DNA from 3 places in the Paenarthrobacter sp. CAP02 genome. Region 1 is predicted to be linked to each of the others. Evidence: riboswitches for the same ligand, from Rfam matches in the RefSeq annotation. Region 1 holds a riboswitch; each other region holds the start of a gene.
What was found. A riboswitch is a leader RNA that binds a small molecule or an ion and turns the genes downstream of it on or off. The one in region 1 is predicted to bind glycine.
Positions count from the first base shown of each region.

Region 2: it holds a riboswitch for glycine, as region 1 does, so the genes downstream of both, gcvP (aminomethyl-transferring glycine dehydrogenase) here and gcvP (aminomethyl-transferring glycine dehydrogenase) in region 1, are expected to answer to the same signal.
Region 3: it holds a riboswitch for glycine, as region 1 does, so the genes downstream of both, cycA (D-serine/D-alanine/glycine transporter) here and gcvP (aminomethyl-transferring glycine dehydrogenase) in region 1, are expected to answer to the same signal.

Region 1 covers NZ_JBEEII010000002.1:579,509-590,138, reverse strand. Annotated here, with positions in the region: gene ABHM97_RS05555 (sigma-70 family RNA polymerase sigma factor) at 1-597, shown strand, start outside; gene ABHM97_RS05550 (MFS transporter) at 656-2,203, opposite strand; gene ABHM97_RS05545 (TetR/AcrR family transcriptional regulator) at 2,276-2,815, shown strand; glycine riboswitch at 2,911-3,008, shown strand; glycine riboswitch at 3,010-3,134, shown strand; gene gcvP (aminomethyl-transferring glycine dehydrogenase) at 3,187-6,033, shown strand; gene gcvT (glycine cleavage system aminomethyltransferase GcvT) at 6,047-7,180, shown strand; gene gcvH (glycine cleavage system protein GcvH) at 7,215-7,601, shown strand; gene ABHM97_RS05525 (L-serine ammonia-lyase) at 7,789-9,189, shown strand; gene ABHM97_RS05520 (DNA/RNA non-specific endonuclease) at 9,228-10,049, shown strand; gene ABHM97_RS05515 (lipid II:glycine glycyltransferase FemX) at 10,134-10,630, shown strand, end outside.
Region 2 covers NZ_JBEEII010000001.1:270,903-281,532, reverse strand. Annotated here, with positions in the region: gene ABHM97_RS01430 (hypothetical protein) at 1-142, shown strand, start outside; gene ABHM97_RS01425 (alpha/beta fold hydrolase) at 300-2,120, opposite strand; gene ABHM97_RS01420 (TetR/AcrR family transcriptional regulator) at 2,117-2,716, opposite strand; gene mscL (large conductance mechanosensitive channel protein MscL) at 2,839-3,303, opposite strand; gene ABHM97_RS01410 (D-arabinono-1,4-lactone oxidase) at 3,429-3,548, opposite strand; gene ABHM97_RS01405 (PucR family transcriptional regulator) at 3,552-3,857, shown strand; glycine riboswitch at 3,932-4,030, shown strand; gene gcvP (aminomethyl-transferring glycine dehydrogenase) at 4,179-7,025, shown strand; gene gcvT (glycine cleavage system aminomethyltransferase GcvT) at 7,038-8,174, shown strand; gene gcvH (glycine cleavage system protein GcvH) at 8,382-8,765, shown strand; gene glyA (serine hydroxymethyltransferase) at 8,762-10,081, shown strand; gene ABHM97_RS01380 (L-serine ammonia-lyase) at 10,425-10,630, shown strand, end outside.
Region 3 covers NZ_JBEEII010000005.1:55,531-66,160, reverse strand. Annotated here, with positions in the region: gene ABHM97_RS10225 (prolyl oligopeptidase family serine peptidase) at 1-1,322, opposite strand, end outside; gene ABHM97_RS10220 (FAD/NAD(P)-binding protein) at 1,383-3,344, shown strand; glycine riboswitch at 3,419-3,517, shown strand; gene cycA (D-serine/D-alanine/glycine transporter) at 3,661-5,127, shown strand; gene ABHM97_RS10210 (ExeM/NucH family extracellular endonuclease) at 5,193-9,725, opposite strand; gene ABHM97_RS10205 (hypothetical protein) at 9,906-10,106, opposite strand; gene ABHM97_RS10200 (VOC family protein) at 10,430-10,630, opposite strand, start outside.

The DNA.
Region 1 (10,630 bases):
GAGATGCGAGCCGGAGATTGGGCTACGCGGTCGGCCCGCAAGCGGATCAAGGAAACCTTGGGCGTCCAGGAGACCTTGACCAGCATGCTGGGACGGGGTCCCAGCGTCGCCGAGATGGCTTCGGCCCTGGGTGTCGAGCGCAGCCATGTTGAAGCTGCCCTGGTGGACGCATCCCGGACGCTGACGTCACTGGATGAGGTGGTGGCGGACACGGTTGCGTCCCCCACCGAATCCCCGGAACACTCTGTCCTGGCCGATGAGCGGATCAAGTACCTCCGTGCCGCCGTCGATGCCCTCCCGGAAAAAATGCGCTTCGTGGTCCAGGAAATCTATCTCGCGGGACGGTCCGTGAAGGAGCTTGCCGAGGAGCTGGGTTCCACGCACGCCGCCGTCTCGCAGCAGCGTGCCGAGGGGATCCGTCTCATGCGCGACGGCTTGGCTGCCCATTACGCCGATTCGCCCGACCAGGTTTTCGAACCGGAATCGCGCATCACAGCCCGCCGCCGCAATGACTATCTTTCATCCCTTGCCGCGGCAACCACGGGTGGAATCACCCGCGGCTTTGGCCTGGGAACCTCACTCAACAGCGCCGTTTAGACACTGACGCGAAGGAGGCCGGGCCGCTCAGCGACCCGGCCTCCTTGCGTAGCCTCGGCTAGTGCGCCTTGGGGACACGCCGGAGTACGACGGCGGCAAGGGCTGCCGCTCCGGCCATGAGTACCAGCCCAATCGCCGCAGTGATGTGGACGCCGGAGTCGAAGGCGACGCGTGCCGAGGCCGTCAATGCTTCAGCCAAGGGCGCTGGGAGCGTGGAAGCAACGTCAACGGCACCGGCCAGGGTTTCCCCGGACTTTTCGGCGGCGTGGCCGGATACGCCGTCCGGTATGACCAGGTTGTGCTGGTAGGAGGCGGTGAGGATGGAACCAAGGACAGCCGTTCCCAACAGCGAACCCAACTCGTAACCGGTCTCCGAGATGGCTGATGCTGCCCCGGATTTGTCAGCCGGTACGGAGGCCAGGATGAGGTCGTTGGAGATGGTCTCCGCCGCACCCACCCCAACAGCAAGAACTGTGAGAGCCGACAGGAGGAACACGGGGCCGCTGCCGTGGTCGCCCACCACCGCCACGAAGTAGCCAACGGCACTGAGCGTCAACCCTCCGGCCACCACAAAACCGGGCCGGACCTTTTTGACCAGGGGCACCACCAGCAGTCCGGCGATGACTGTTGCCAGCAGGGCCGGGATCATTGCGATACCCGCCTCCATGGGGGACTGGCCTTCAACCAATTGCAGGTGCTGGGCGAAGAAGTAGATGAAGCCGGTCATGGAGAAGAGGGAAAGTACGTTGGCAACGATTGCCGTACTGAATACCTTGTTCTTGAACAGGCTGACATCCAGCATCGGGCTGTCGATCCTCTGCTGGCGTCGGACGAAGAGGACACCCATCACCAGGCCGAAAAGCATGAACGCCGCGGCTGATGCCCCAAAGCCGTGCACTGCGAATTCTTTGATGCCGTAGACAAACGGAGCCATGGTCAAGATGGACAAAGCGATGCTGGGGACATCCACCCGGCCCGGGTTCGCGTCTTTGGACTCAGGGATGAGCACCCTACCGAAGGCAAGCAGCGGCAGCAGCAGGAAGGCTGCCACCAGGAAGACGGCGCCCCACCAGAAGTGTTCCACCAGCCAACCGCCGAAGATCGGCCCGAGGGCAGCACCGCCTGAGAACCCGGCCGCCCACACGGCAATTGCGAGCCGGCGGCGGTTGGGGTCGGTAAAGATGTTGCGGATCAGGGAAAGCGTCGAGGGCATCAGCATGGCGCCGAAAACGCCAAGGGCGGCGCGTCCGGCAATCAGCCATTCCGCGGAAGGCGCGAACGCCGTAGCAGCCGAAACCGCAGCAAAGCCTGTGCTGCCGATCAGAAGCAGCCGCCGTCGTCCGATCCTGTCGCCGAGGTTGCCCATGGAGACCAGCAGCGCGGCCAGGACCAAGGGGTAGGCGTCGACGATCCAGAGCAGTTGCACACCACCGACATCGAGGGATCGGGCGATCTCGGGCAGGGCAAAGGTGAGCGCGGTGTTGTCGACGGCCACCAGCAGTACCGGGAACATCAGGAGTGCCAGGGCCGTCCAGTCGCGCCACGGTGCAGGGCCCATGACGGGACGAGCTGAACGGGGAGCTTGGGTGGAGGACGGCGAGAACATGTCCTTACTGTACCGTCCAGACGGTATAGTTTCAAATTAATCCTCAGCAAACCTTTAGGGAATGATGTACTCATGCCACGAAAACCAGTTGCCCGGGACGCCGTCCTGGATGCCTACGAAGCCCTCCTTATAGAGGTAGGGGAGCGGGCCGCCACGCTCGATGCAGTTGCCAAGCGTGCGGGCGTCTCGAAGGGCGGTTTGCTGTACCACTTTCCGAACAAGGAGTCGCTGATTAGTGCCCTCCTGGAACGCCTGGACCAACTGGCAGTACAGGACATTGAGCAGATGAGGGCCGCGCCGGACGGCGCCGCTGCCTACTTCATCCGGACGTCGTTGTGGGCCGGGACGCCGATGGACCGCGCTTTCGTCGCTGCTACGCGGCTGGCTGAGGTTGCCCACGAAGAAACGCGCCGCAGGTTTGCCGGAATCCAAAAGCAGTGGCTCGATGTGCTGGCCAAGGATGTGGGACCCGAGGTAGCGAAGGCCGTTAGCTACATGGGCGACGGACTGTATTTCAACGCAATGTTCGAGGGCGGACAGGAGGCCGGCGACGACGGCCGGGAAGCCGACATCAAGATCCTGCTCGGAGTGCTGGAGCGGCTGCGGAAATAGCGCATCATCCCATTTGCGGCGACGCGCCGCACGTAGGACAATTAACCCTTGTGGCCTGCCTTGATCCGGGGTCGCGCTACAACTGAACATGCCTATGATCTGCGGCGGGAGAGTCCTGCAAGCACGTGATGCAGGCGCCGTAGGAGCAAACCCTCCCCAGGAATCTCTCAGGCCCACGCACCGCCGCGGCAAGGCAACTCTGGAAAGCAGCAGGCGCTCTGACCACCGAAGGGTGAATAGAGTGCTGTGCTCACCGACGGTGCAAGCGATGTTGTTCCAACAACGCGGAAACTCTCAGGTCCAATACAGAGCGGGGAGGAACCCAACCGCTGTGGCGTACCCAAACGCCGCCCAAGTAATGGAGTTCCTTCGTGACGGTTAGTTCTGCCTCCACCACCTTCGTTGATCGGCATATTGGCGCCCGCCGCCAGGCCGACATAGAGACCATGCTCAAGTCCGTGGGCTACGACACCGTTGACGCGTTGGTCGACACCGCCGTCCCCAACGACATCCGCCAGGACGTCGCCCTCACCCTGCAGAACGCCCTGAGCGAAGTCGAAGTCCTTGCTGAGCTGCGCAAGCTTGCCTCGAAGAACAAGACCGCCGTGCAGATGATCGGCCAGGGCTACTACGACACCGTCACGCCGCCGGTGATCCGCCGCAACATCCTCGAATCCCCGGCCTGGTACACCGCCTACACCCCGTACCAGCCGGAAATCTCGCAAGGCCGCCTCGAGGCACTCCTGAACTTCCAGACCATGGTCCAGGACCTGGTGGGCCTGCCCATCGCCAACGCTTCCCTTCTGGATGAAGCAACGGCTGTGGCCGAAGCCGTGCTGATGATGCGCCGCGCCAACAAGAACAAGTCCGCCCAGGACGGCAAGACCGTCCTCGACGCCGACTGCCTGCCGCAGACCATTGCGATCGTAAAGGGCCGCGCGGAAGCGCTCGGCTTCGAAGTTGAGGTCGCTGACCTGAGCGCCGGTCTTCCGGAAGGTGCCATCAACGGCGTCGTCCTCCAGCAGCCCGGCGTTTCCGGCCGTGTGTTCGATCATTCCGCCGTCATTGCAGAAGCCAAAGAGCGCGGCGCGCTGGTCACGGTCGCCGCCGACCTCCTGTCCCTCACGCTCATCACCCCTCCGGGTGAGCAGGGTGCCGACATCGCCGTCGGCTCCGCCCAGCGCCTGGGCGTTCCGCTGTTCTTCGGCGGCCCGCACGCCGCGTACATGGCCGTCCAGAAGGGCTTGGAGCGCTCCATGCCCGGCCGTCTGGTAGGCGTTTCCAAGGACGACGCCGGTGTCCCCGCCTACCGCTTGGCGCTGCAGACCCGCGAGCAGCACATCCGCCGCGAGAAGGCTACGTCCAACATCTGTACCGCCCAGGCATTGCTGGCCATCGTGGCCTCGATGTACGCCGTCTACCACGGCCCGGAAGGCCTGAAGGCGATCGCGGAGACCGCCCACAACCACGCCCGGACCCTGGCCGCATCCCTGAAGGCTGCCGGCGTCGAGGTCCTCCACGGCTCGTTCTTCGATACCATCACGGTCCGCGTTCCGGGTAAGGCTGCCGAGCTGGTGGCCGCAGCTGAGGCCAAGGGCATCAACCTGCGCGGCGTCGACGCCGACACGGTTGGCATCTCGGTGGATGAAACAACGACGACGGCGATTGTCGCCGACGTCGCAAGCGTCTTCGGCGCTTCGGTCACTGAAGCCGTTGAAGGCTTCGCGCTGGAGTCCTCCGTTGAGCGCACCAGCGGCTTCATGCAGCACCCGGTGTTCAACACCCACCGCTCGGAAACCCAGCTCCTGCGTTACATCCGCAAGCTCTCTGACCGCGACCTCGCGCTGGACCGCACCATGATCCCGCTGGGTTCGTGCACCATGAAGCTCAACGCCACGGCTGAAATGGAAGCTATCTCCTGGCCGGAGTTCGCTTCCATCCACCCGTTCGCGCCGGACTCCCAGACAGAGGGTTGGCGTGAGCTCATCACCGACCTCGAGGCGCAGCTGACCGAGATCACCGGTTACGACCAGGTCTCCATCCAGCCGAACGCCGGTTCCCAGGGTGAACTCGCCGGGCTCCTCGCGATCCGCGGCTACCACCTCTCCAACGGTGACGAGCAGCGCAACGTCTGCCTCATCCCGGCTTCCGCCCACGGCACCAACGCTGCCTCTGCAGTCCTTGCGGGCATGAAGGTAGTGGTCGTTGCCACCGCGCCGGATGGCACCATCGACCATGTTGACCTCAAGGCCAAGATCGAGGCCAACCGCGACGCCCTCTCGGCAATCATGATCACCTACCCGTCCACGCACGGTGTCTACGATGCCGACGTCCGCGAAGTGTGCGACGCCATCCACGAAGCCGGCGGCCAGGTCTACATCGACGGTGCCAACCTCAACGCCCTTGTTGGCCTTGCCCAGCCGGGCAAGTTCGGTGGCGACGTCTCGCACCTGAACCTGCACAAGACCTTCTGCATCCCGCACGGCGGTGGCGGACCGGGCGTTGGTCCGGTTGCTGCCAAGGCACACCTGGCACCCTTCATGCCGGGCGATGCGGCTTCCTGGACCGAAGGCAACGACGTTCCGATTTCCGCATCCCGCTTTGGTTCCGCCGGTGTCCTGCCGATCTCCTGGGCATATGTGAAGCTCATGGGTGGCCAGGGCCTCACCGAAGCAACCAAGTCCGCACTGCTCGCTGCGAACTACATCGCGTCCCGCCTCAACGACCACTTCCCGGTGCTCTACACCGGCGAAGGCGGACTCGTGGCACACGAGTGCATCCTGGACCTGCGGGAACTGACGGCCAAGACCGGCGTCACCGCTGAAGATGTGGCCAAGCGCCTCATTGACTTCGGCTTCCACGCCCCCACGCTCGCCTTCCCGGTTGCAGGGACCTTGATGGTGGAGCCCACCGAGTCCGAAGACCTCGTGGAGATCGATCGCTTCATCGAAGCCATGATCACCATCCGCAAGGAAATCGACCAGGTCGCTGCCGGTGACTTCTCCGTGCAGGACTCCCCGCTTCGCCGCGCGCCCCACACGGCAGCCGCCGTCGTAAGTTCCGACTGGGACCGCGCCTACCCGCGTGAGCAGGCTGCCTTCCCGGTCCACCACCTCAAGCAGGACAAGTACTTCCCGCCCGTTGGCCGCATCGACGGCGCAGCCGGAGACCGCAACCTGGTCTGCTCCTGCCCGCCGATCGAAGACTTCGAGAACTAGGGGGTTCCGGAAAATGACTGAGAACTACACGGCCCTCTACGAAGAGCACAAGAAACTCGGCGCCTCCTTCACCGACTTCGGTGGCTGGCAAATGCCGCTCAAGTACTCCTCGGAGCTGGCTGAGCACCACGCCGTCCGCAAATCCGCAGGCCTGTTCGACCTCTCCCACATGGGGGAGGTGTGGGTCAGCGGCCCTCAGGCTGCCGAGTTTCTCGACTACGCCTTGGTAGGCAAAATCTCGGCCATGGCCGACGGCAAGGCCAAGTACTCGCTGATCTGCCAGGAAGACGGCGGCATCATCGATGACCTCATCACCTACCGTCGCGGTGAGGACAAGTTCCTTGTAGTCCCCAACGCGGGCAACGCGAAGGTAGTGGCTGACGCCCTTGCCGAACGGGCCGCCGGATTCGACGTCGTGGTTCAGGACGCCTCCGCCGAAACCTCACTCATCGCCGTCCAGGGTCCCCTTGCGGAATCGATCCTGCTGCGGCTCGTGCCTGCCGAGCAGCACTCCCTGGTCACGGAACTGAAGTATTACGCCGCCGTCGAGGTCACGTTCCTGGTGGCCGGCAGCGGCCAGGACCTGCTTCTGGCACGCACCGGCTACACGGGCGAGGACGGCTTCGAGATCTTCGTGCCCAACGAATCCGCGGCAGCCCTGTGGCAGGCCATTGCCGCAGTCGCGGATGACGGCGAGCTCATCCCCGCCGGCCTCGCATCCCGCGACTCCCTCCGGCTCGAAGCGGGCATGCCCCTCTACGGCAACGAACTTTCCCGTGAGGGCAACCCCTTCGCCGCAGGACTTGGGCCCGTGGTTGCGCTGTCCAAGGAAGGCGACTTCGTGGGCAAGGAAGCCCTGGCTGCCCTGAAGGCGGACGGGGCCGGGTCCACCACCGGCCGCAAGCTCGTTGGCCTCAAGGGCCTGGGGCGCCGTGCCGGACGCAGCCACTACCCGGTCCTGAAGGACGGAGCGGTTGTTGGCGAAGTGACCTCCGGCCAGCCCAGCCCGACGCTCGGCTACCCGGTAGCGTTGGCGTATGTCGACGTCGAGTTCGCCGAAGTTGGAACTGCGCTGGACGTCGACCTGCGCGGCAAGGCCGAGCCTTTCGAGGTCGTTGCCCTGCCGTTCTACAAGCGCCAAAAGTAGCCAGTTTTTCATTCACCACACGTTAGGAAACAGAATGCCCAAAGTAGCGCCCGAACTTCAGTACTCCGACGAACACGAGTGGGTTTCCCGCGGCGAAGGGAACTCGGTGTCTGTTGGTATCTCCGAGGTTGCCACCGACGCCCTGGGCGACATTGTCTACGTTGACCTCCCCGAGGTCGGTTCAACCGTGACCGCAGGCGAGACCTGTGGCGAAGTCGAGTCCACCAAGTCGGTCTCCGACCTGTACTCGCCCGTCACCGGCGAGGTCACCGAAATCAACGACGCAGTTGTTTCCGACCCCGCACTGATCAACAACGATCCCTACGGTGCAGGCTGGCTGTTCAAGGTGGCCGCCGAGTCCGACGGTCCGCTGCTTTCCGCCGAGGAATACGCCTCCAAGAATGGCGGAGACCTGTCCTAGGTATCCCGCCACGCGAGCTCCATGGGCGTAGCGTGGTAATTAGTAACTGAAAAATTGCGACGCCGGGTTGCCGCCTTTGGGGGCCATCCGGCGTCGTGCTTCGGTTGACTTCCGCCACAAGCGGTAGCGGCCATCCGGCAGGACCATCTGCCGGGACATCTCAAGTTTTTATGAAGGAATCACGGCTATGGCTGTTGGTGTTTTCGATTTGTTCTCCGTGGGCATTGGCCCGTCGAGTTCGCATACGGTGGGCCCGATGCGTGCCGGGGCGGTGTTTGCGCAGGAGTTGAAGGACGCTGGTGTCCTTGATTCGGTGGCGTCCTTGCGGGTGGACCTGTACGGTTCGTTGGCGGCGACGGGTCGTGGGCATGGGACGTTCACTGCGACCCTGTTGGGCTTGGAGGGCTACGAGCCGGAGTTGATCCTTCCCGATGAGGTGGAGGAGCGGTTGGCGTCGATTGCGGAGACGGGGAAGCTGAACCTGGCCGGCGAAGTGCTGCTGGATTATGCGGTGGAGGACATGGTTTTGCATCCGTTGACGGTGTTGCCGCGGCATACGAACGGGATGAAGTTCGCTGTCTCCGATGCCGAGGGGAATGTTCTCAAAGAGGCGACGTTCTTCTCGGTCGGTGGCGGGTTCATTGTCCGGGAGGGTGAGGAGTCCGCGGCGCAGGCGGAGTTGGAGGAGTCGAAGAAGGAGTTGCCGTTGCCGTTCCGGACGGCGGCGGAGTTGTTGGGCCGGTGCGCGTCCAAGGGTTTGGGGATCAGCGACATCATGTTCATCAATGAGCGGGCGTCCCGGTCCGAGGAGGAGATCCGGGAGGGTCTGCTGCATATTTGGGCTGTGATGGAGGCTTGTGTTGAAACCAGTTTGCAGCGTGAGGGTGTGTTGCCGGGTGGGTTGAAGGTCCGTCGTCGTGCGCCGGATTGGTTGGAGCGGCTCCTGAAGGAGGACAAGGACCGGAACGATCCGAAGTACTGGCAGGAGTGGGTGAACCTGATCGCGTTGGCGGTGAATGAGGAGAACGCCTCTGGTGGGCGGGTGGTGACGGCTCCGACCAATGGTGCTGCGGGGATCATTCCGGCGGTGTTGTATTACGCGTTGAATTACGCCCCGGGCATGGATAAAGCGACCCAGGCTGATAAGGACGATGTGGTGGTGAAGTTCCTGCTCGCTGCCGGTGCGGTGGGTGTGTTGTACAAGGAGCAGGCGTCCATTTCGGGTGCTGAGGTGGGTTGTCAGGGTGAGGTCGGGTCGGCGTCGTCGATGGCGGCTGCGGGGTTGGCTGAGGTGATGGGTGGTTCCCCGGGTCAGGTGGAGAATGCTGCGGAGATCGCGATGGAACATAACCTGGGGTTGACGTGTGATCCGATTGGCGGGTTGGTGCAGATTCCGTGTATCGAGCGGAATGCGATTGCTGCGGCGAAGGCGATCAACGCGGCGAAGATGGCGTTGTGGGGTGACGGGACGCACCGGGTCTCGTTGGACGAGGTGATCGTGACCATGCGTGAAACGGGTAAGGACATGTCCCACAAATACAAAGAAACAGCGATGGGCGGCCTCGCCGTCAACGTCGTCGAATGCTGAGTCTGTTTACTGTCGGTGCCTAGTGCCATGCTGTATCCATGAGCGGGGGATACGACAGGGATTTTTTGCGGGCACGCCTTGAGCTGCCCAGTCCGTCGGCGACGACGACACTTTTGGACTACATCCACTTCTCCGTGCGTTTCCGGGTTTCCCGGAAGCTCGCGGCGATCGTGGGGGTCAACATTAACGGCAAGGAACTGAACCCGCTGGCCCGGGAAGGTACCTGGCACTTCGATGACCGGATTCCCCGGGAGCAACAGGCCGGTCCGGACGTCTACAAGAACAACGCGTTTGACCGCGGGCATCTGGTGCGGCGTCTGGACCCGGTGTGGGGAGATCCTGCCACCGCCAAAAAGGCCAACCAGGACACCTTCGTGTTCACCAATGCTGCGCCGCAGGTTGATGACTTCAACCAAGGCAAGGAACTGTGGGTGGGGCTGGAGGACCATGTCCTGGAACACGCTGACGCCTACGATGCCAAGCTCAGCGTCTTCACGGGGCCGGTTCTACTCGACGACGACCCCCCGTACAGGGGCGTGCAGGTTCCACGGAAATTCTGGAAGATCGCTGCGTGGACCAGTGATGCCAAACTGGCGGCCGCGGGATTCGTCCTGGACCAGTCGCCGCTCCTGGGCAAAGTAGAGCTGAAACGGGCCATCGACCAGCGGCTCCTGGAAGGCGAACCGCCGCCATTGGGGCCGTTCCGGACGTTCCAGGTGCCTATCGGGGAGATTGCGGATCTGACAGGGCTCAGCCTGAGCCGGTTGGTCAGCGCGGACCGTCTGTCCAGCAGCCAGCGGGAGCTCGGAAAAGCGCCGAAGGCCATTAGGTTGGAAAGCACGGATCAGATCAGGCTTTAGGACGAACCAGAGGATTTTTCCCGGCCCGATAGACTTGGGGCTGCATGTCCGCATGCCTTTGAACACTGCACCAAAACCCTGAGATTGGACACGGCCACCTTGCGAGAATTTACTGCCCGCTTTGCCACCGCCGAGGAAACCGATAACTGGGACAAGCACGTCACGGCCAATCCGAACGGCGGCAACATGCTGCAGTCGGACGCCTACGCCGCAGTCAAGGACGGCAACGGCTGGCTGGTCCGCCGCGTAGTGGTGGAAACCGCCGAGTACGCCAGCTACAACTTGCTGCTGGAGAAGAAGTTCCCCGTTCTCGGCCGGCTCTGGTACCTGATCAAGGGACCGGATGCTGCCTCGGCGGATGACATCGAGCCCATGCTCAGGGCGGTAGCTGCGTTGGCACGGGAACAGAAGCTGAACGTCTTCAGCATCAAGATCGAGCCCGACGTCGTGGAGTCACCTGAGGTGGTCGCGAAGCTGAAGGCGTCTGGCCTGGTCAAGGCTCCGAATATCCAGTCCAACGATTCCACGGCGTTGTTGGACATCTCCGCCCCGGCGAACGAAGTCCTGCGGAGTATTTCGTC
Region 2 (10,630 bases), on a different contig from region 1:
CCACTACAAGTTCCCCATCGGAGACTTCACAAAGATCCACCGCTGCGGTGTCATCGCCGCCGAAAGCCGCGCCGGCCAGAACGATTACGATGACATCCGCGATGCCCTGGGAAAGTTGCTGGACCGGATCGACAAGGACTAGCCGGCAAGCAACCTGCCCCATGCGGGGTCAAGCAGCGGCGCGCCGGCCAGCCTCAGGGCGTGCCAGAGGGTGACCGCCACGGAATCGAGAACGGGTACTCCGGTGCGGGCCTCCACCTCCGCCGTGATGTTTGCGCCGTAGAGGTTGGTGACCGTCGTTAGCGGCTGTAGCTGCGGGTGCCCTGCTCGCGTGAGTGATTCTTGAGGTGGCTGGCGAGAGCGTCGCCGTGGGTCAACTGCGGGTGGTGCCCGGCGCCCGGCACCACAATCAGCTCGACGTTGGGAAGGGACTTGAGCTGCCCGGACGCATCGGCGGCGAGCGGGTCCTCGCTTCCCGTGATGATCCGGACCTGGCCGCTGAACCGCCCCAGGGCGTCCTGGAGTTCGCTGCGCCACTGCTTGGATCCCGTCAGGGCGAGATGCTGGGCCACCCTCGTGGCACTGCTTCGCTTGAGGTCGGCCATGCTGGATCGGAGGGCATCCGAGCTCGCATCCGTGCCGGTGAGTTGCTGTGACAACCTTGCCGGTCCGACGCGTCGCAGGAAGAAGCTGACCAGCGGCCGAAGTCTGGACAACGCGGGTGTCGCCCTCTGGAGGAAGAACGGCGCGATCAACGTGAGGGACCGGACCTTCTCAGGCGCCAGGTCTGCTGCGACCACTGCTGCAGCGGCACCGATCGAATGGCCGATAAGGTCCACGGGTTCCCCTTCCAGCAGGGCGGGCAGCCACCCTTGCCAGTCCTGAACGCCCGCTCCTCCGCTGAGTCCGAGTCCGGGAAGGTCCACGACGCGTGCCCCGATGTCAGCTGCCACTCCGGCCCACGTGTCTGCGTTGACCGGCAGGCCGGGAAGGATCAGCCTGGTGGACCCGGCGACGCCCAGTTCGAATGTCCGTATGCCGCCGACGTCCACGAACCTACGGTCCTTGGCCATGATGGCCCCAAACCGATGCGCGGCCAGGTAATCGGCCCACCGTTCCACGGACAGCAGCACGTCCGGCATCCGGATTCCGTGTTTGTCGGCGAAATCGATTGCCGACTGCGTTGGATAGCGGTCGGAGGACATGAAGGTAAGCGTCTCGGGATCTGCCTTGGTGATCCGCTCGGGGAGCCGCCTGATGACCCCAACCGGCAGCCTTAGCCGTGGGACCTTCGCGCCAAGATGCCGGCCGACATGCGTGAGCAGGTCCGCCAGTGGCGGGGTGGCGTCGTCGAGAATCCAATAGGCGTTGCCCGCAGCAGCCGGGTCGACCGCGGCAGCCGTCATGAAAGCCGCAAGATAGTCGACCGTAACGACCGGGAGGAACGTCGTTTCGCCTCCTGGCAACGCCGCAACGCTGCCTTCCCAGATCTGTTCGATGGTGGTGGGCAGCCCGATGAGTTGGTCGGATTCCCCGGTCACGCTGTCGCCGATCAGGCTGGACGGGTTGACGACTGTCCAGGGGATTCCGCGTTCCATGGCCAGGGCCTGGAAGATCGCGTCGGATTCCACCTTTGAGGCTTCGTAGGCTCCAAGTTCCTTGTAGGCCGCAGCGCGGTAATCCTCTGACCATGGAATGGTGGTTGGGTCCTGTCCGCCGACGCGGTAGCCCGACACATGGACGACGCGCTGCACTTTGGGGAGATCCGCGGCGAAGTCCATCAGCTTCTCGACGATGCCGACGTTCGCGCTGCGTGCCTCGTGGGCGGTCATTCCGAACCGGTAGGTCCCGGCGCAGTTGTGGATCTCGGTGACGTCCGGGAATGCCGAGGGGCCTCCAGTGACGATCCCGGGGGACTCGAAATCGACGATCGTCGTGTTGATGCTCCGTGTCAGGCCGTGCTCCCGCACCCATCGCTCGACACGGGCGCCGGACTCGGCGGTCCGTACAGCCGCCGTGACGTTCGCGCCAGCCAGGGCCAGGGCCAGGACGAGATGCCTGCCAACCAATCCGGAGGCCCCGAAGACCAGGGCGTGGCGGGGGTCTTCAAGTGTTGTCATCGGGTCCTCCCAGTGGTCCCGAGGCGGTGGTTGATGAGCTCTGCTACGACATCAGCGGCCGAAGCCAGGGGTTGGGTGTCCTGCATGGCGCGGGAGACGATCACCGCACCTTCGATCGTCGACACAATGACCGTCGCCAAGGACCGCGCCTCCTTTGCGTCAATGCCGCTTGCTTCGAGCAGCGCGGACGTCGGTACGATCCACGACTCGAAGGCAGTGGCACATGCCTGCCGCAGCCGCTCGCTCTCAGCGCCCATCTCCAAGGTGACGACGGAGACAGGGCAGCCCAGTTGGAAGTTGCTCCCGCTGACGATCGTCGCCAAAGCCTCAATGGCGGCGCGGGCAGCTTCAGCCGGGCCGCCCGCGGAAGATGCCGCCTCCGCGATCAGGGCTTGGAATTGCGTCGCGGCGAGGTCGACCGCTGCGACTCCCAGGTCCTCCTTCCCGCCGGGGAAGTGGAAGTAGACAGACCCCTTGGGTGCGGCGGCGTGTTCGATCACAGCGTTCAGGCCGGTGCCGCTGTAGCCGCTGGTCTGGATGAGCTGCAGCATGGACTCTGTAAGCCGTGCCTTCGTCAGGTTTCCTTTGATAGCCATAGGGAAATAATAGACCGGTCTATATATTTTTGTAAATCCGCGAAGCCCCACGCAAAAACCCGGCCCCCTCGTGTGAGGGAGCCGGGTTTTGGGTGGAGCTACTTTTAAAGGCTGTGCTGGCCCTAACGGACGGGGTCGGAGCCGAGCCCGGGGTCGAGCGCGGAAGCGGTACCTGCGTTGCGGGCAGCGGCTGCGTCCTTGAGGAGGTCGCGGATTTCGGCGAGGAGTGCCGTATCTGCGGGGAGCGGCTCTTCCTCGGGTTCCTCGGTGGAGAGGCGGTCCTTGACCAGGGAGTTGATCTTGTTCATGGGCGCCACGAAGATGAAGTAGACCACGGCAGCCGTGATGACGAACGTGACCAGGGCGGTCAGGACGGCCCCGAAATCGACGAACGTGGCGGGGTTGTTTTCCCAGATCTTGAAGCCCAGGCCTTCGGCGTTCATGCCACCGGCCGCGGCGATGACCGGGTTGATGATGTGGGTGGTGAAGGCCCCGACGAGTGCGGTGAAAGCACTGCCGATCACCACGGCGATGGCCAGTTCGATCACGTTGCCGCGAAGGATGAAGTCTTTGAAACCCTTAAACATGGAGTGTCCTCAGCTCGGGTGCGGATGTCTGCCTCAGCAGTGAACAAACTACCATCCCCATGTTTCAACCCGGTGTAACGGGGTAGGGGAGTGCATCACGCGCGCTCCCCTGCCCCGTCACGACCTCAGCCAAACAGCGACCGGGTGTGGTCGTTCAGGAACATTCCGCGGGGATCGAATTCGCGGCGGACCTGGAGGAAAGTGTCGAGCTCCGGGTAGAGGCGCTCCAGCCGGCTGCGGGTCATGAAGTGGATCTTCCCCCAGTGTGCCCGGGGCTCGAATTCCTGGAGCACGCGGCGTTGGTGCGCCGCTTGCTGGGCCCGGTTTTTGATTATGAGCAGAGCCAGGACGGCGATCTGATCCTGACCCTGCGGACATATTTGGACTCCCAGCGTTCCTGGCAAAAGACGGCTGCGACGTTGTTCGCGCACCGGCAGACCATCATCTACCGGATCCGGAAAATCGGTGAGTTGACGGGGCTGGACATGGGCGAAACGTCCACGGTTGCGCAGTTGTGGTTCGCGCTCCAAATCCATGAGGCCATGCATCAGTAGTCACAGCTTGCTTGCGCTTTTTCAAAATAACCCGCTATGGTGTGAAGCGTGTCACTCACGTGATGCAACGCTTTTGATCTGCGGCGGGAGAGTCCTGCCGGTACATCCAGTCAGGCGCCGTAGGAGCAAATCCTCCCCAGGAATCTCTCAGGCCCATGTACCGCCGCGGTTAGGCAACTCTGGAAAGCAGTCCGGGAAACCGGGCTCACCGACGGTGCAAGCAGGCAACCATTCCTGCGGAATCTCTCAGGTCCAATACAGAGCGGGGAGGAACCCACATCATCGTGGCGCTCAACGGGCGCCTGAATCATGGAGTTCCTCTTGACTGTACAATCAACCCCCACCGCGTTCGCGGACCGGCATATCGGCGCCCGCCGCCAGGTCGATGTTGACACCATGCTCAAGGCCATCGGCTATGACTCTGTCGATGGCCTGGTGGACGTTGCTGTCCCAGATTCCATCCGCCAGGACACTGCGCTGAAGTTGCAGGACGCCCTCACCGAGGTGCAGGTCCTCACTGAGCTGCGCAAGCTGGCTTCCAAGAACAAAACTGCCGTGCAGATGATCGGCCAGGGCTACTACGACACCGTGACCCCGCCCGTCATCCGCCGCAACATCCTCGAATCCCCGGCTTGGTACACGGCCTACACCCCGTACCAGCCGGAAATTTCCCAGGGCCGCCTCGAAGCGCTGCTCAACTTCCAGACCATGGTCCAAGACCTCACGGGACTTCCCGTGGCCAACGCCTCGCTGCTGGACGAAGCTACCGCCGTTGCCGAGGCAGTGCTGCTCATGCGCAGGGCGAACAAGGCTGTGAAGGACGGCAAGACAGTCCTGGACGCCGACCTCCTCCCGCAGACCATCGCAATCGTGAAGGGCCGCGCCGAGGCGCTGGGTTTTGAGGTCGAGATCGCGGACCTCTCGGCTGGCCTGCCCGACGGCGACATCAACGGTATCGTCCTGCAGCAGCCGGGCGTTTCGGGCCGCGTTTTCAACCACGCCCCGGTGATCGCCGAAGCCAAGGAACGTGGCGCCTTGGTCACTGTCGCGGCAGATCTGCTGGCGCTCACCCTCATCACGCCCCCGGGCGAACAAGGTGCCGATGTCGCCGTCGGAACTGCGCAGCGCTTCGGCGTCCCGCTGTTCTTCGGCGGCCCGCACGCCGCGTACATGGCCGTCCGCGAAGGCATGGAGCGCACGCTTCCAGGCCGCATCGTCGGCGTCTCCAAAGACAACGCGGGCGTTCCGGCCTACCGCTTGGCCCTCCAGACCCGCGAGCAGCACATCCGGCGCGAAAAGGCCACGTCCAACATCTGTACAGCCCAGGCATTGCTGGCCATCGTGGCCTCGATGTACGCCGTCTACCACGGCCCGGAAGGCCTGAAGTCGATCGCCGAAACCGTTCACGGTCACGCACGCACGCTGGCGACGGCTCTGCAGGCGGCCGGCCGCGAGCTCGTGACCGAGGCGTTCTTCGACACACTCACCGTCCGCGTCCCCGGCAAGGCTGACAAAGTCATCGCCGCCGCCGAAGCCCGCGGCATCAACCTGCGGTTCATCGACGCCGACACCGTGGGCGTCTCCATTGATGAAACCACGACGCCGGAGGTCCTCTCCGCCGTTGCCGTCGCCTTTGGTGCCGGTCCGGTGAAGGACGCGGCCGGATTCGAGCTGCCTTCTGACGTGGTCCGGACAAGCGACTTCCTGCAGCACCCGGTGTTCAACACGCACCGTTCCGAGACGCAGCTGTTGCGCTATATCCGCAAGCTGTCCGACCGGGACCTCGCGCTGGACCGCACCATGATCCCGCTGGGTTCGTGCACCATGAAGCTGAACGCGACCGCTGAGATGGAAGCCATCTCCTGGCCGGAGTTCGCCTCCATCCACCCCTTCGCGCCGGACCACCAGACGGCCGGCTGGCGCGAACTGATCGAGGACCTGGAAGCGGACCTGACCGAGATCACCGGCTACGACCAGGTCTCCATCCAGCCGAACGCCGGTTCCCAGGGAGAGCTCGCCGGGCTCCTGGCAATCCGCGGCTACCACCTCTCCCGGGGTGACGAGCAGCGCACTGTCTGCCTGATTCCCGCTTCCGCGCACGGCACCAACGCTGCCTCCGCAGTGCTGGCCGGCATGAAAGTGGTTGTGGTGGCGACGGCTGCTGACGGGACCATCGACCACGCGGACCTGACCGCCAAGATCGAAGCCAACAAGGACGTGCTGTCCTGCATCATGATCACCTACCCGTCCACGCACGGTGTGTACGACGCCGACGTCGTTGAGGTGTGCGACGCCGTCCACCATGCTGGCGGCCAGGTGTACGTCGATGGCGCGAACTTGAACGCGCTGGTTGGTTTGGCGCAGCCGGGCAAGTTCGGTGGCGACGTGTCCCACCTGAACCTGCACAAGACGTTCTGCATCCCGCACGGCGGCGGCGGTCCCGGTGTTGGACCCGTTGCAGCAAAAGCCCACTTGGCTCCGTTCATGCCGGGCGATGCCAACAAGGCAGCCCACGAACCGGGTCATGGCGTGGCGATTTCCGCTTCGCGCTACGGATCCGCTGGTGTGCTGCCGATCTCCTGGGCTTACGTGAAGCTCATGGGTGGGCAGGGCCTCACTGAAGCCACCAAGTCGGCGCTGCTGGCCGCGAACTACGTTGCTTCCCGGCTGGATGAGCACTTCCCGGTCCTCTACACCGGAGAGGGCGGGCTGGTGGCGCACGAGTGCATCCTGGACCTGCGCGAGCTGACGGCCCGCACCGGAGTCACGGCTGAAGATGTGGCCAAGCGCCTCATCGACTTCGGCTTCCACGCCCCCACCCTCGCCTTCCCGGTTGCTGGGACGCTGATGGTGGAGCCCACCGAATCCGAAGACCTTGCCGAAATCGATCGTTTCATCGAAGCCATGATCACCATCCGTGCCGAGATCGAGCAGGTGGCCAGCGGTGATTTCACTGTCGAGGAGTCGCCGCTGCGCAACGCGCCGCACACCGCTGCCGCCGTCGTAAATTCCGACTGGGACCGCCAGTATCCGCGCGAGCAGGCCGCCTTCCCCGTCCACCACCTCAAGCAGGACAAGTACTTCCCGCCAGTGGGCCGCATCGACGGCGCAGCCGGCGACCGCAATCTGGTGTGCTCCTGCCCTCCGATCGAATCATTCGAGAACTAAAGGATCCCGATCATGACTGAGAACTACACGGCTCTGTACGAGCAACACAAAAAGGCGGGTGCCTCCTTCACGGACTTCGGTGGCTGGCAGATGCCGCTGAAATACGAGTCCGAGCTCGCCGAGCACCACGCAGTCCGCAACGCCGCTGGCCTGTTCGACCTCTCTCACATGGGCGAAGTCTGGGTCACCGGGCCGGAGGCTGCAGCGTTCCTGGACTACGCGCTGGTGGGCAAGCTGTCCGCGATCGCAGTGGGAAAGGCCAAGTATTCGCTCATCTGCGACACCGACGGCGGCATCATCGACGACCTCATCACGTACCGGCGCCCCTCGCCCGAAGAAGGCGTGGACCGGTACCTGGTGGTTCCCAATGCGGGCAACGCCAAGATCGTCGCGCAGGCACTTCGCGAACGTGCAGCCGGATTTGACGTTTCCGTGGAGGATGCGTCTGCCGAAACCTCACTGATCGCCGTGCAGGGACCCAACTCCGAGGGCATTCTGCTGGAGCTGGTCCCCGCCGAACAGCACGCGCTGGTCACCGAGCTGAAGTACTACGCAGCCGTTGACGTGAGCATCAACGGGCAGGACCTGCTGCTGGCACGCACCGGGTACACCGGCGAAGACGGCTTCGAGATCTATGTCCCGAACGTCGACGCTTCCGTACTGTGGGAAGCCCTTCTTGAAGCCGGTGAAGGCCAGGGACTCATCCCGGCAGGGCTCGCCGCCCGCGACTCCCTGCGCCTCGAAGCCGGAATGCCCCTCTACGGGAACGAGCTCTCCCGTCACATGAATCCCTACGCCGCCGGACTGGGACCCGTGGTTTCCCTGGCCAAGGAGGGTGATTTCGTGGGCAAGGAAGCGCTCGCCGCGATCAAGGCTGCGGGTGTCGGAGCCACTCTCGGCCAGAAGCTCGTGGGGCTCAAGGGAGCCGGCCGTCGTGCCGCCCGTGGGCACTACTCGGTGCTCAAGGACGGTTCCCTGATCGGTGAGGTGACCTCCGGGCAGCCCAGCCCGACGCTCGGTTACCCGGTCGCGTTGGCGTATGTCGACGTCGAACATTCCGTCGTTGGCACTGTGGTGGACGTCGACCTGCGCGGTAAGGCCGAGCCGTTTGAAGTCGTGCAGCTGCCGTTCTACAAGCGCACCAAGTAGCCCGGATCTTCGGGACCGCCGACCTCTGCATGCTCGGTCGCACGGGCGCCCGCTGGGCGGACGCGACGCTCCCTTGGACGCATGCTGCCGGTCGCCGGACCCGAACCGTTGTGGATGGTGGCACTGTTTGAACCCCTAAGCGCTGGTTGATGTGTCAACCTGCCGCGAGTGATCTTGAAAGTTTCAGTTAGTGAGAGAAGGAATCTTATGAGCAAGGTAGTTGCTGAATTGAAATACTCGGCTGAGCACGAGTGGGTTGCCGCCGATGGTGGCGGGCCGGTAGGCATTGGGATCTCCGCCGTTGCTGCGGACGCCCTGGGCGACATTGTCTACGTTGACCTGCCCGAGGTCGGTTCCACCGTGACCGCGGGGGAGACCTGCGGCGAGGTGGAGTCCACCAAGTCGGTGTCCGATCTGTACTCGCCCGTCACCGGCGAGGTCACCGAAATCAACGACGCCGTTGTTTCCGACCCCGCACTGATCAACAACGATCCCTACGGTGCAGGTTGGCTGTTCAAGGTGGCCGCCACCGAGGAAGGGCCGCTTATGTCGGCCGAGGAATACGCTGCAACGAACGGTGGAGAACTGTGAACCTTGTAACTGTCACTGAATACCAGCAGGTTGTATCGGCGTCGTTGGATGCCCAGCTGTCCGAGCTGGACCCTGAGGTCGCGGCAAAGATCGACGACGAACTGGGTCGCCAGCGCGACGGCCTGGAAATGATCGCCTCCGAGAACCACACGGCTGTGGCCGTGATGCAGGCGCAAGGCTCGGTGCTGACCAACAAATACGCCGAGGGCTACCCGGGCAAGCGCTACTACGGTGGCTGCGAGCACGTCGACGTGATCGAGCAGCTCGCGATCGACCGCATCAAGTCCCTGTTCGGCGCCGAGTACGCGAACGTTCAGCCCCACTCCGGCGCGCAGGCCAACGCTTCGGTGATGCACGCGCTCATCAAGCCGGGCGACACGATCATGGGCCTGAACCTCGCTCACGGTGGCCACCTGACGCACGGCATGCGCATCAACTTCTCCGGCAAGCTCTACAACGTGGTCCCCTACGGCGTCCGCGAGGACACCCACACGGTGGACATGGCCGAGGTGGAACGCCTGGCCCAGGAGCACAAGCCGGCACTGATCGTAGCTGGCTGGTCCGCATATGCGCGGCAGCTGGACTTCGCTGAATTCCGCCGGATCGCTGATTCCGTCGGGGCGTACCTGATGGTGGACATGGCCCACTTCGCTGGCCTGGTAGCCGCGGGGCTGCACCCCTCGCCCGTTCCGCACGCCCACGTCACCACCTCCACCACGCACAAGACCCTCGCCGGTCCGCGCGGCGGAATCATCCTGTCCAACGACGCCGACATCGCCAAGAAGATCAACTCTGCCGTGTTCCCGGGCCAGCAGGGCGGGCCGCTGGAGCACGTCATCGCGGGCAAGGCTGTTGCGTTCAAGATCGCTGCCTCGGAGGAATTCCGTGAGCGCCAGGAACGCGTTCTGGCTGGTTCCCGGATCCTCGCCGAGCGCCTGGTCCAGGACGACGTTGCCGCCAAGGGCATCTCCGTGGTGTCCAGCGGAACCGATGTGCACCTGGTGTTGGTGGACCTGCGCAACTGCGAGCTCGATGGCCAGCAGGCCGAAGACCGCCTCGCCGCGATCGACATCACCGTCAACCGCAACGCAGTTCCCTTCGACCCGCGCCCGCCCATGGTCACCTCCGGACTGCGGATCGGCACCCCTGCGCTGGCAACGCGCGGATTCGGGGAAGCAGCGTTCCGGGAAGTTGCGGACATCATCGCCGAAGCCCTTATGGCCGACGCCGACACCGACCTTTCGGGGTTGCGTCACCGCGTCGATGTCCTCGCGAAGGCGCACCCGCTGTACCCGGGCACGGCGAACCTGGGCTAGCGCCCATTTCGTGGTCTCGCTGCGTTGGCCATTGGGGCGCCAGCATCCTCCGCGTGCTCGGTCGCGAAAACGCCCGCTGGGCGGACGTGACGCTCCCTTAGACGCACGCTTCCGGACGCCGGCGCCCCAAAGGGCCAGGTTCAGGGCGCGAGTGTTGGGCAGGGCTAACGCACATTGATCTCCCGGGTGTGGCATTTGCTGGGAACGAATGCCACACATCACTACCGGGTTTGGGGGTTCGCACTGGGACCTCCACGGGGGCCGGGCCGGCCTTGGCTCGGGATTTGGTCCGGCCCCCACCTTGTTGTTTGTTTTCTTCTCCTCCCTGAAAGGGATCACGGCTATGGCTGTTGGTGTTTTCGATTTGTTCTCCGTGGGCATTGGTCCGTCGAGTTCGCATACGGTGGGCCCGATGCGTGCCGGGGCGGTGTTTGCCCGGGAACTTCGTGAGTCCGGCGTGCTGTCTTCTGTTGCAGGGTTGCGCGTTGATCTCTACGGTTCGTTGGCGGCGACGGGTCGTGGGCATGGGACGTTCACTGCGACCCTGCT
Region 3 (10,630 bases), on a different contig from region 1:
TCGCCTTGGGACGAGGCAGGGGAGAGCGTTCCACGGGTCAGGGTGGTGGGCGTGGTGAAACCGGTGGCCACGAGCCAGAAGTCGTTGCCGGCGGAGCCTGGGTCTTCGTCGTCCACGGCGTAGGCGTTCACGTCGTGCAGCGGAGGGCAGGCGTCCAGCGGCGTTGAAGCCCACGCTCCATGGGAGTCGAGGACTGACGGATTCAACACCCGGATCTCCGAGGAGACATCGCGGAGGAGGTTCAGCAGGAGGTAGTCCTGCGTCCAGCTCCAGGATTGCAGGGATGTGTGCTCGTCCGGCGAAAACAGCACCGTCAAGGAACGTGTACCCGCCAGGTAGTCCTGGAAGGCAGCCCCGAGCAAGGACCCTGCCGGGTAAACAGTGCCATCAACGTCCCAGTCCTTCTGGGGGCGGAAAAGCAGCCAGTCGCGGTGGGCGCTGATGTTGACGTCGGTTGGTACATCGATGGCCACCCAGGATCCGTCCCGCAGCACCCACGTGCTGCGGTTGTAGAAGTCGATGTAGTCAACTGCAAAAGTCCGCTCAAAGCCGGGCGTGGAATCGTGGGCCACCATGGCCAGCATGTGGTCTTCCGGGATTTCGAAAAGCCGTTCAGCATCGGCCAAGGCCTCCCCGCGGCGGAGTTTGACGCCGGTCCGGGCGTACGAGGAGGTCGTGGCCGGGAGCCCGTCCGCGGTGCTGGAGACCAGCAGGGTGTCGGCATCGAGCCAGCTGACGTTGCCCTTGGCAGTGGGGAGGTCGAAGCCACCCTCAACGAAGGTGCGCGATTCGACGTCGAACTCGCGGTGGCGGTCCGCGTCACCGCCGTCGGGGGACAGCGACACCATGGCCAGCCGGTACTCGTTTCCGTCCGCAGGGCGGAGAAAACCGGCCCCATGGAAGACCCATTCGACGCCCTCCGCTGCAGCCAGCGCATCAACGTCCAGGAGGACGTCCCATTCAGGATCGTCGGTGAGGTAGCTTTCCCATGTGGTGCGGCGCCAGAGTCCCTTGGGGTGTTCCTGGTCTTTCCAGAAGTTGTAGTAGAACCCGCCGCGCTTGGAGACCATGGCAATGCGGTCCGTTGAGTCCAGGACCTCAAGGATTCCGGCTTCGACGGCGGAGTATTCAGCGTCCTCAAGCAATTCTTCGGTTCGCGCGTTCTGTTCCCGGACCCATGCAAGCTGCTCTTCGCCATGGATGTCTTCGAGCCAGATGTTTTCATCCGTGGGTTCAGGCGCAACCTCAGCGGCGTGGCGGGGACGGCCGGGCGCGGCCATATTCCCGGGAAGTGGCGTCTGATCAGCTTCTGTGGTGGTCATTGCCCCATCCAAGCAACACTTTTCAACAGTAAGCAAGTCACGCAGAAGTTAGGCTTGAGCGTGGCTAAATCCGAAACCAACCGTGTTGCCCTGCTGGGGGCTGGCCCCCGGGGCACCAGCGTCCTTGAGCGGTTGCTCGCGAATTGGGCTGCCGGGGGTCATGCTGTGCGCGCGTCGGGGGCCACCCTGCACATCGACGTGGTGGATCCTTTCCCCGCGGGTTCGGGCCACGTGTGGCAGCCGGGGCAGTCCCGGCTCTACCTGATGAACACCCAGTCGTTTTATCCGACGCTCATCCCGGAGGACCCTGAGCTCGCTCCTCCGCTGGCCGGTGGTTCGTTCGACAAATGGCGCGAGGCCCGGCGTCATGATGGCTTGGGACTGGACGACGCCGAAAAGGCGGAGCTTGCCACGCTCGAATCACACGACTTCCCCAGCCGTGCCCTGTATGGGCGGTACTTGCGCCAGACCCTGGATGGCTTGCTCGAACGGCTGCCCGACGGCGTCGAGGTCACGTTCCATGAGACCTCCGCCGTCGCGGCGCGACCGGTGAAGGACGGAACCAAAGACGCGTTCGACGTCGAACTCGCCAACGGTGCGATCCTCACCGTCGGTTCCGTGGTCCTCGCGCTGGGTCATGTCGAGTCCCGGCTGAATCCCGAGCAGAGGTCTTTCAAGAGCGCGGCGGAGGAGCAAGGACTGCTCTATTTTCCGCCGGCGCCACCCGCCGACGTTGACTGGGAGGCGGTGCCGGATAACGAGCCGGTGCTGATCCGCGGAATGGGATTGAACTTCTTCGACGTCATGGGACAGCTGACGGAGGGCCGCGGCGGGAAGTTCGTCGAGGCCGGTTCTCCGGGGGCAGGCGTGTTGGAGTATCGGGCATCTGGCCGGGAACCCAGGATTATTGCTGCCTCCCGGCGGGGCACCCCTTACCGGGCCAAGGCGGGGCTGGCGGGTTACTACCCCAGCAGCATCACGATGCGCTACCTGACCGAAGACGCCGTGGACCGGTTTCATGCGGCCGGAATCCAGCCCGGTTTCGACCACGATCTTTGGCCGCTGCTGCACCGTGATGCGCTGTGGGCGTATTACTCAACGCTGGCCCGCTCACAACCCACTGCGATCAAGGACCCCGCGCAGTTCCTGGCGGACCTCGAGGACGCACTCCAACCGCACGCGCACACCACGGCGAAGTGGGAGAACGATGTGGGCGATCTCGTGGAAAAGCACGTCGTCGCGTCCCGTCGGCTGAATCTTCGCGGGCTTGCCGCGCCGCTGGCAGGGCGTACTTTTGCGTCCAGGCGGGAGCTGGACGCGGCCATCACGGCATACCTCGATGATGATGCGCGCCGATCGGCTCTGGGCGAATCGGACCCTGTGAAGATGGCCATCGGTGCACTCCACACCGGTCGGGCAATCCTGAAATCGGTGGTGGCCGATGGCGGCATCACCGACGAATCCTGGTTGGCAGGGCTTCGCGGCTGGTTTGAGTCCTTCGTAGAGGGGCTGGCCAGTGGGGCGCCCGCGCTGCGTTCGGAGCAGCTGGCCGCCCTGGCGCGGGCCGGCGTCGTAAGTTTTGTTGGCCCGGACCCGAAGTTCAGTGTGGACCGGAGTGCGAAACTGTTCCGTGCGGTTTCGCCGTGGGTGCGCGACGCGCCGGTGGAAGCCCGGACCCTGATCGAGGCGATGTCGCCTGCCAACAGGGTTGGCATCAACCTCTCTCCGCTGCTGGAGCAGCTCATGGCTGACGGGTTGGTCCGAACCAAGATCATGATGAGCGTCGAAGGTACCCCGATGCAGACCACGGGTTTGGACGTCGTGCCACATCCGTACCGGCCCTTGGCGGCGAACGGGGCGGTCACCGAGAACCTTTACGTGCTGGGCCTGCAGTTGTCCGCCTCACAGTGGGGCACGGCCATCGCGGCGGAGGCCCGGCCCCGAACCGGGCAGGCCTATGCCAGCGGACAGCGGACCCTGCGGGACGCCGACGAGATTGCGCGTAGCATTCTGGCCCGCTGAGGACTCAGGTTTGCAGTGCCGCCCGGCCTTCGTTAGTGTGTGAGCTGCATCACCGAACTGGTGGTGCGCGCTTTTGATCCGCGGCGGGAGAGCCCTGCCGGTACATCACCACAGGCGCCGTAGGAGCAAACCCTCCCCAGGAATCTCTCAGGCCCATGTACCGCCGCGGCGAGGCAACTCTGGAAAGCAGTCCGGAACGCCGGGCTCACCGAAGGTGCAAGCAGGCCCACGCCTGCGGAAACTCTCAGGTCCATCTACAGAGCGGGGAGGAACCGAATCTTGTGGCACCCAGTGCCGCCTGAACGATGGAGTTCCTTTGACGATTCAGCGCCCACCTTCAACCGGTACCGATTCCCCGCATCTTGAGCGGCAACTCAGCAACCGCCACATCCAGCTCATCGCCATCGGCGGAGCCATTGGAACAGGCCTTTTCATGGGCTCCGGCAAAACCATCTCAGCCGCCGGCCCGTCCGTCATCTTCGTGTACATGATCATCGGCTTCATGCTGTTCTTCGTCATGCGTGCCATGGGCGAATTGCTGCTCAGCAACCTGAACTACAAATCCTTCAGCGACTTCGCAGCTGACCTCCTGGGTCCTTGGGCCGGCTTCTTCACCGGTTGGACGTACTGGTTCTGCTGGGTCATCACGGGAATCGCGGACGTCATCGCGATCGCGGGTTACTCGCAGGAGCTGTGGCCTTCCCTTCCGCTCTGGGTGCCGGGTCTCATTACCATCGGCATCCTCCTGCTACTGAACCTGGCAACGGTGAAGGCATTCGGCGAAACCGAGTTCTGGTTCGCCCTCATCAAGATCGTCGCCATCGCGGCCTTGATCATTGTTGGCCTGTTCATGATTTTCAGCGGCTTCCAGTCCGACGCCGGACCCGCCAGCTTCACCAACCTCTGGAGCCATGGAGGTTTCTTCCCGAACGAATTCATGGGCTTCGTCGCCGGATTCCAGATCGCGGTCTTCGCTTTCGTAGGCATCGAACTGGTGGGCACTACTGCGGCCGAGGCCAAGGACCCGGAAAAGAACCTGCCCAAGGCCATCAACTCGATTCCCATCCGCGTGCTCCTCTTCTACGTGGGCGCGCTGATCATCCTCATGTCCGTCACGCCATGGACCCAGTTCGCTGCCGGTCACAGCCCCTTCATTGCCATGTTTTCGCTGGCCGGCCTGGGTGCAGCAGCCACCATCGTCAACCTGGTGGTCCTCACGTCAGCCATGTCCTCAGCCAACTCCGGGATCTACTCCACGTCCCGCATGGTGTTCGGCCTGGCCCAGGAAGGCGATGCCCCCAAGGTCTTTGGCGCGCTCTCCGGACGCAAAGTACCCCGCAACGCACTGTTCCTGTCCTGCGTCCTGTTGCTGTCCGGCGTCGTGCTCATGTACGCCGGCCAGGATGTCGGCAAGGCGTTCGACATGGTGACCACCGTGTCAGCTGTCTGCTTCGTCTTCGTTTGGTCGATCATCCTGGCCAGCTACTTGGCTTTCCGGAAGCGCCGCCCACACCTTCACGAGTCTTCGGCGTTCAAAATGCCCGGCGGAGTGGCCATGGTGTGGGTGGTGTTCGCATTCTTTGCCTTCGTGCTGTGGACGCTGACCACCCAGCCGGACACGCTCGCAGCCCTGCTCGCAACGCCGCTGTGGTTCGTGATCCTTGGGATTGCGTGGGCGGTACTCCGGCGCCGCCCAACGCACCTGGCGCGGTACGCGGCTTTCCAGGCTGAGCTGCGCAGCGATGCTGCCAAGGTCCAGGATCCGGAGCCGGCAAACAAGTAACCACACGACAGGCCCCCAACGATTAACTCGTGGGGGGCCTGTCTTTGGGTCATGCTATGAGGTGCTTAGCCCCTCAGGCACTTTTGGTACTGCAACCATTCGATGCCGTACCGCAGCCAGCCAACAATGTCGTACCACTTGGACGGCTTGGTGGGCGGGGTGCACTGCGGCGGGTTGGGGCCGCTCGCGGCCACCTTAACCAGGGCCTTCACTACCGTTCCGGACTCGACGGCGGTGAGCACCAAGGTACCGGTACCTGCGGCCGCCGTGGCGGGAACCTTCACGTTGACGGACGCCGCACCGGCGGTCACCGGAACATCTCCAAGAGCCACGGAGGCGCCCTTGGCATCAACGAAGACAGCCTTCAATGAGGTGTTCGCCGGGCTGCCAATGGAGGTCAGGTTCAGCTTGGAAACCGTCAACGTCACGGACTCGCCGCCCTTGACCTCGGCAGCGGTGGAGTTTGCCACAGCAACTGAGCGGCGTGCGAAGTCCGGCGAGACCGGGTTGTGCGTCTGGAGGTACTTGATCCAGGCGTCACGGTCCACCAGGCCCGTGTCCTTCGTGTTGCTGCCCTCCTTGAAGACCCGGAAGTTGTCACCGCCTGTTGCCAGGAAGCTGAAGGTACCGATCCTGTACTGCTTTGCGGGGCCGATCACAGCGCCATTGACCCAGATGCCGGTAATCCGGTCACCCGCAGGACGGGCAGCATCGTAGGTGTAGTTGACGTTCTTGGACACCCCCAGCTGCTGGTACGGGCGGCTTGGTACGGTACCGTCCGGGTTGGTCTGCCACTGCTGCTCCAGGAGCGTTTTGAACTGTGCACCCGTCAGGGACGTGGTCCACAGGTTGTTCACGAACGGCAGGACCGCGTTGGCCTCGGCGTAGGTGATGGTGCCATCCGGCGCGTAGTACAGCTCGTTGCGCAGGCCGCCGGGGTTGACGACGCCGATTTCCGCCGCGCCGAGTTCGGGCGCCTTGAGCGTGTCCACCAGGGAGTCCGCTACCAGGTTGCCCAGCGTGGATTCGCTGGCGCGGTCGTCCCGCTTGGGGGCGCCTCCGGCAGGGTCCGGGGTGAATGCTGTGGTGATATCGGCGGTCACGGCACCCACGGCCTGGTTGCCGATTTCAGCAGCCTGGGCCAGGGCCTTATCCACGATGGTTTTCACTGCGGCCGCCCGCGGGTAGGCCGCGACGAGGCTTTCAGCGGTTTCGGTGGTCCTGTCCACGACTGCTGCCTTGTAGGCGGTGACGGACTTGGTTGCCGTGTCGACGGTGAGCGTTACGCTGCCCACGTTCTCGCCGTAGTTGCCGGTCTGCACGATCGGGCGGGTCTTGCCGGTGGGTTGGCGGTTGGCGTCAAGTACGGGCGCGTCCCAGGCGTACTCCTTGTGGGTGTGCCCGGTGTAGATGGCAGCTACGTCAGGGGTGGTTTCGTTGACGAGCTTGGCGAACGGGCCGCCCGCGGCAACTTCCTGTTCCAACGTGGCGCCCTCGGGGGTACCGGAAGCGGCGCCGTCATGGTTTTCGACGATGATAAGGTCCGCCAGCTTTTCGGCCTTGATCTTCGCAGCCACCCGGTTGATGGCGTCCACGGGGTCGCCGAACTCAAGATCGGTGATCCCCGCGGGGGTTACCAGGGAAGGAACTTCCTGGGTGACCGTACCGATGACCGCTACCTTCATGCCGTTCATGTCCAGGACCTTGTACTCCGGCAGGACCGGGGTGGTGGTGCCCTTCTGGTAAACGTTGGCGCCCAGGTAGGCGAACTTTGCGTTGTTGCCTCCGGCGATGACGCGGTCGCGCAGGTCTGACCAGCCGCCGTCGAACTCGTGGTTGCCCACAGCGGAGGCCTGCAGCTCAAGTGCGTTCAGGACGTCGATGGTGGGCTGGTCCTTCGCAACCGAGGATGCGAAGAGGGAAGCGCCGATGTTGTCGCCTGCGGAAATGAAGGCAGTCGCGCCGGGCGCTGCTGCTGCACGGAGCTTCTCAACCGTTCCGGCAAAGAGCACCGTGTTGGCGTCGATCCGGCCGTGGAAGTCGTTGATGCCCAGGAATTGCAGGTCAACGGTGGCCGGTGCGTCCGGAGTCAGGTTCAGGCCCACCACCACGGGATCGTGGTCGCTGGCCCGGAACTCGTCCGGGGCATAATAGTTGGTCAGATTGTTGTTATACCGGCTGTATTCCAGCGCCACTGACTCCACGGAGTTGATGTTCCAGATGTCGGTTCCCGTGACCACCTTGTGGGCTGCCGGGGACGCCAGGATGTGGTCGAGGGAGCCCACCATGCCGCCGAACAGGTAGGAGTGCTTGCCGGTGCCGACCTCAAGGTCGGTGTACCCTGCGTCGGTGAGGACGTTGATGGGGTCCTCCTTGGAGTAGGCGTTGAAGTCGCCGATCAGGAAAACCCTGTCAGTGCCCTTGGAAGCCTGGAGGTCCTTGGAAAAAGCGAGCAGGGATTCGGCTTGCTTGGTGCGGGCAACGTTGGAGGCGCCCTGGCCCTTGTCGGTGTCGTCCGGGGTCGCTGCGGAGCCCTTGGACTTGAAGTGGTTCACGATCGCGATGAATTTCTTGTCATCGCTGCCGCCAACCGGCTTGAACACCTGCGCCAGCGGCTTACGGGCGCTGGCAAAAGCCACGGTGTCGTTGTGGATGATTGACTCGCCGACAGGTTCGGCCGTGGCTTTTTTGTAGATGAAAGCGGTGCGGATCATGTCTTCATCGCTGAGCGGGGGAGCGTTCGCTGGTGTGCGCACGTAATCCCACACGCCGGGAGTCTTGACGTTAAGGGACTCCACGAGCTTGGACAGGGCGTCGTCGCGGTTCTTGCCGAACTGGGCCGAGTTCTCGATCTCCTCGAGGGACACGACGTCGGCGCCCGATTTGGTGATCGCGGCAACGATCTTGGCCTGCTGGCGCTCGAAGTTCTCTGCGTTGGCAGCGCCGCGGGCGTTGCAGCCCTCCTTGACGGTGATCGGGTTGCCGTCGCGGTCGGTGTAGAAAACACAGCCAGTGAGTTGGTCACCCGTGGTGGGGAAGTAGTTCAGCACATTGAAGGAGGCCAGCTTTAGACTGCCACCCACGTCTGCAGGACCTTCGGGGCGGGTGGAGGTGAAGGTTGCAGGCTGGACGGACGCGGCGTTTGCGGGGCTCAGCGCCGTCAGCGGCTGGAACTTCCACGAATTGTTCCCGTACCCCAGGATGACATCGGTCTTGAACGTGGCGGGCGAACCGACACGTACGGGGTCCGAAGGGGTCAGGTAGGGCAATTGCTGGGCCTTAGTGGCGGCGTCCTTGAGGAAGTTGGTGGACGCGCCGTCGTCGAGCTTGATGCCGCGCAGGGCGTTATCTGCCACCACGGCGGCATACTCGGGGGAGCCATAAGCAGCCACCGCCGTCGGCTGGACCAACGGGGACTTGCCGGCCGCGAGGCCGATCTCGCCGTACTGGTTCAGGGAGTAGTTGTCAGTCACCGTGAAGTCACCCTGGGGTGAGACAAGCATGCCTTCGAGGCTTTCGCGGGCGGCCTCGTTCGCCGGCAACGCGAACGGCGTGGCCTTGACCTCGGGTGCCGCTTCGGCGAGCTTCTTCAGCCCCGCGGCTTCCACTGTGATCTGTGTTTGGTTGGCAAATTCGCTGACCGCGCCGGTGAGTTCCAGGTAGTCGCCCGGCTGGACCGTGGCCGCCGTCGTGGGTGAATAGACGAACAAAGCGTCCGACGCCGTCCTGGCCGCCCCTGCGGCGTCGCCGCCGGTGCCGGGGGTCTGGACGTAGTAGCCGTTGAACCCGCCGGTGGCGTAAACGGCGGTGACCTTGCCGCGGGTGGTTACCGTGCTGCCGACTAACGGGCTGGCCGTGCCGGTGCCTTGTATTTCCGCGATGGTCTTGATACCCGGTTGCGGCCCAGGATCGGTGGGCGGCGTGGTGCCAGCCGAAGGCGTGGGGGTGATGGTGGCGCTGAGGGTGAAATCAGCGGCATTGGAATCGGTGTCAACGCCGTTGGTCCGGTTGAGGCTCTTGACGTCTGAATTGCTGGCGGGAGCCGTTGCAGGCGCAGTCTCAAAAGTGTTGGACGTTCCGTAACCCAAGAGATCGGCGATGGCGGCGTTGGCCGTCACTGAACCCGCGGGAATTGGGGACACGGCGGTGCTCTGCTTCGCCAGGACCAGTGTCCCGGTGGTTCCGCTCGGGTTCAGGGTTCCGGAAGCCTGAACATCCGGCGTGGGGAGGGCCGGCGCCGTAGAGGAGGCGCTGTTGCTGGCCCCTTGGACCAGGAAGTAGCCCTTGGCCGGGATGCTCCCTGTCAACGGAGTGATTCCCGTCGGTGCTGCGGTGGCGGTGCCCGACCGGTATTGCAAGGACCAGCCAGCCAAGCTGACGGGCGCGTCGGAGGAGTTGTAGAGCTCCACGAATTTGTTCTTGAAGGCCGCGCCGCTGCTTCCGCCGCTGAGATAGGCCTCGTTGATGACCACCGGCGATGTGCCCGCCGGCGTGGCGGGATCGTCCGCCGCCATGGCCGGGACAGCCGTCAACGGGGCTGCAAGCAACCCTGCCGACAAGGCCGTTCCTGCCAGTAATTTCCAATGGTGTTGGTGCATCCGCTCTAACTTTCATTAGGGAGCCCTGTATGGCCCTGTGGACGACGCCCACCTTCTTGTGAAGTGGGCGCTGTTCCCGGAAGTTACTCCGGGGTAAAGCTGCCTCAGACGTAGCAGAACACGAACGGATGAATGGGAAGTGGACCAGTGGTGGCCGGAGAGTGCCCCCACTGGCCTTCTTTACTTGGCGGCGCCCTTAAGGGTCCCGGACGTAGCTGCGCCGGACGCGCCGCCGATCAGGCAGACGATCTCGCGGTCATCGGCCTTCCACGTATCGGTAGTGGGGTAGAAGTAGGTCAGTTCCAGGGTTGATGAATCATAGGGCACGCCCACGAAGCCTGCGAACTCGGAACCGCAAAAGTCTTCGGATTGCTTCTCCACCTCGGACTGCAACAGATGTTTCGGTGGGTTTTCCGGACTCGTCCCGCTTGGCGTCCCCGCTGCTGATCAGCGAACAACCCGTCAGGGCCAGGGTCGCCAGGCCCAACACGGCGGTGGCTTTGATGGTTTGCGAAAGGTGCTGCAACTCAGGTCCTCGTTCCCCAAGGACCGCAGGAGGAGATCGTGGATGCCCACTCTGCGGCCAAACAATGAGGGACCGGTCAGGGCACCAACGCCGAACGATCCCCCAGGATCGGCGGTGGGCGGGTGGAGCCGGGCGCCCCTGGGTAGGAGGCGCCGGGCACCACCCGGAAATCAAAAGTCTAAGCGGACTGGCCCAGGTCCTGGATGACCTTGAATACTGCGCCGGTGGGATCAATGAGCGTCGCCAGGCGGCCGAACGGTGTTTCTTCCGCGGCATGCATGACCGTTGCTCCCAGGGCGAGGGCTTGCTCTACTGTGGCGTCGGTGTTCTCAACCGCGAAGTAGACGCTCCACATGGACGGTACTTCGTCAGAGAGTAC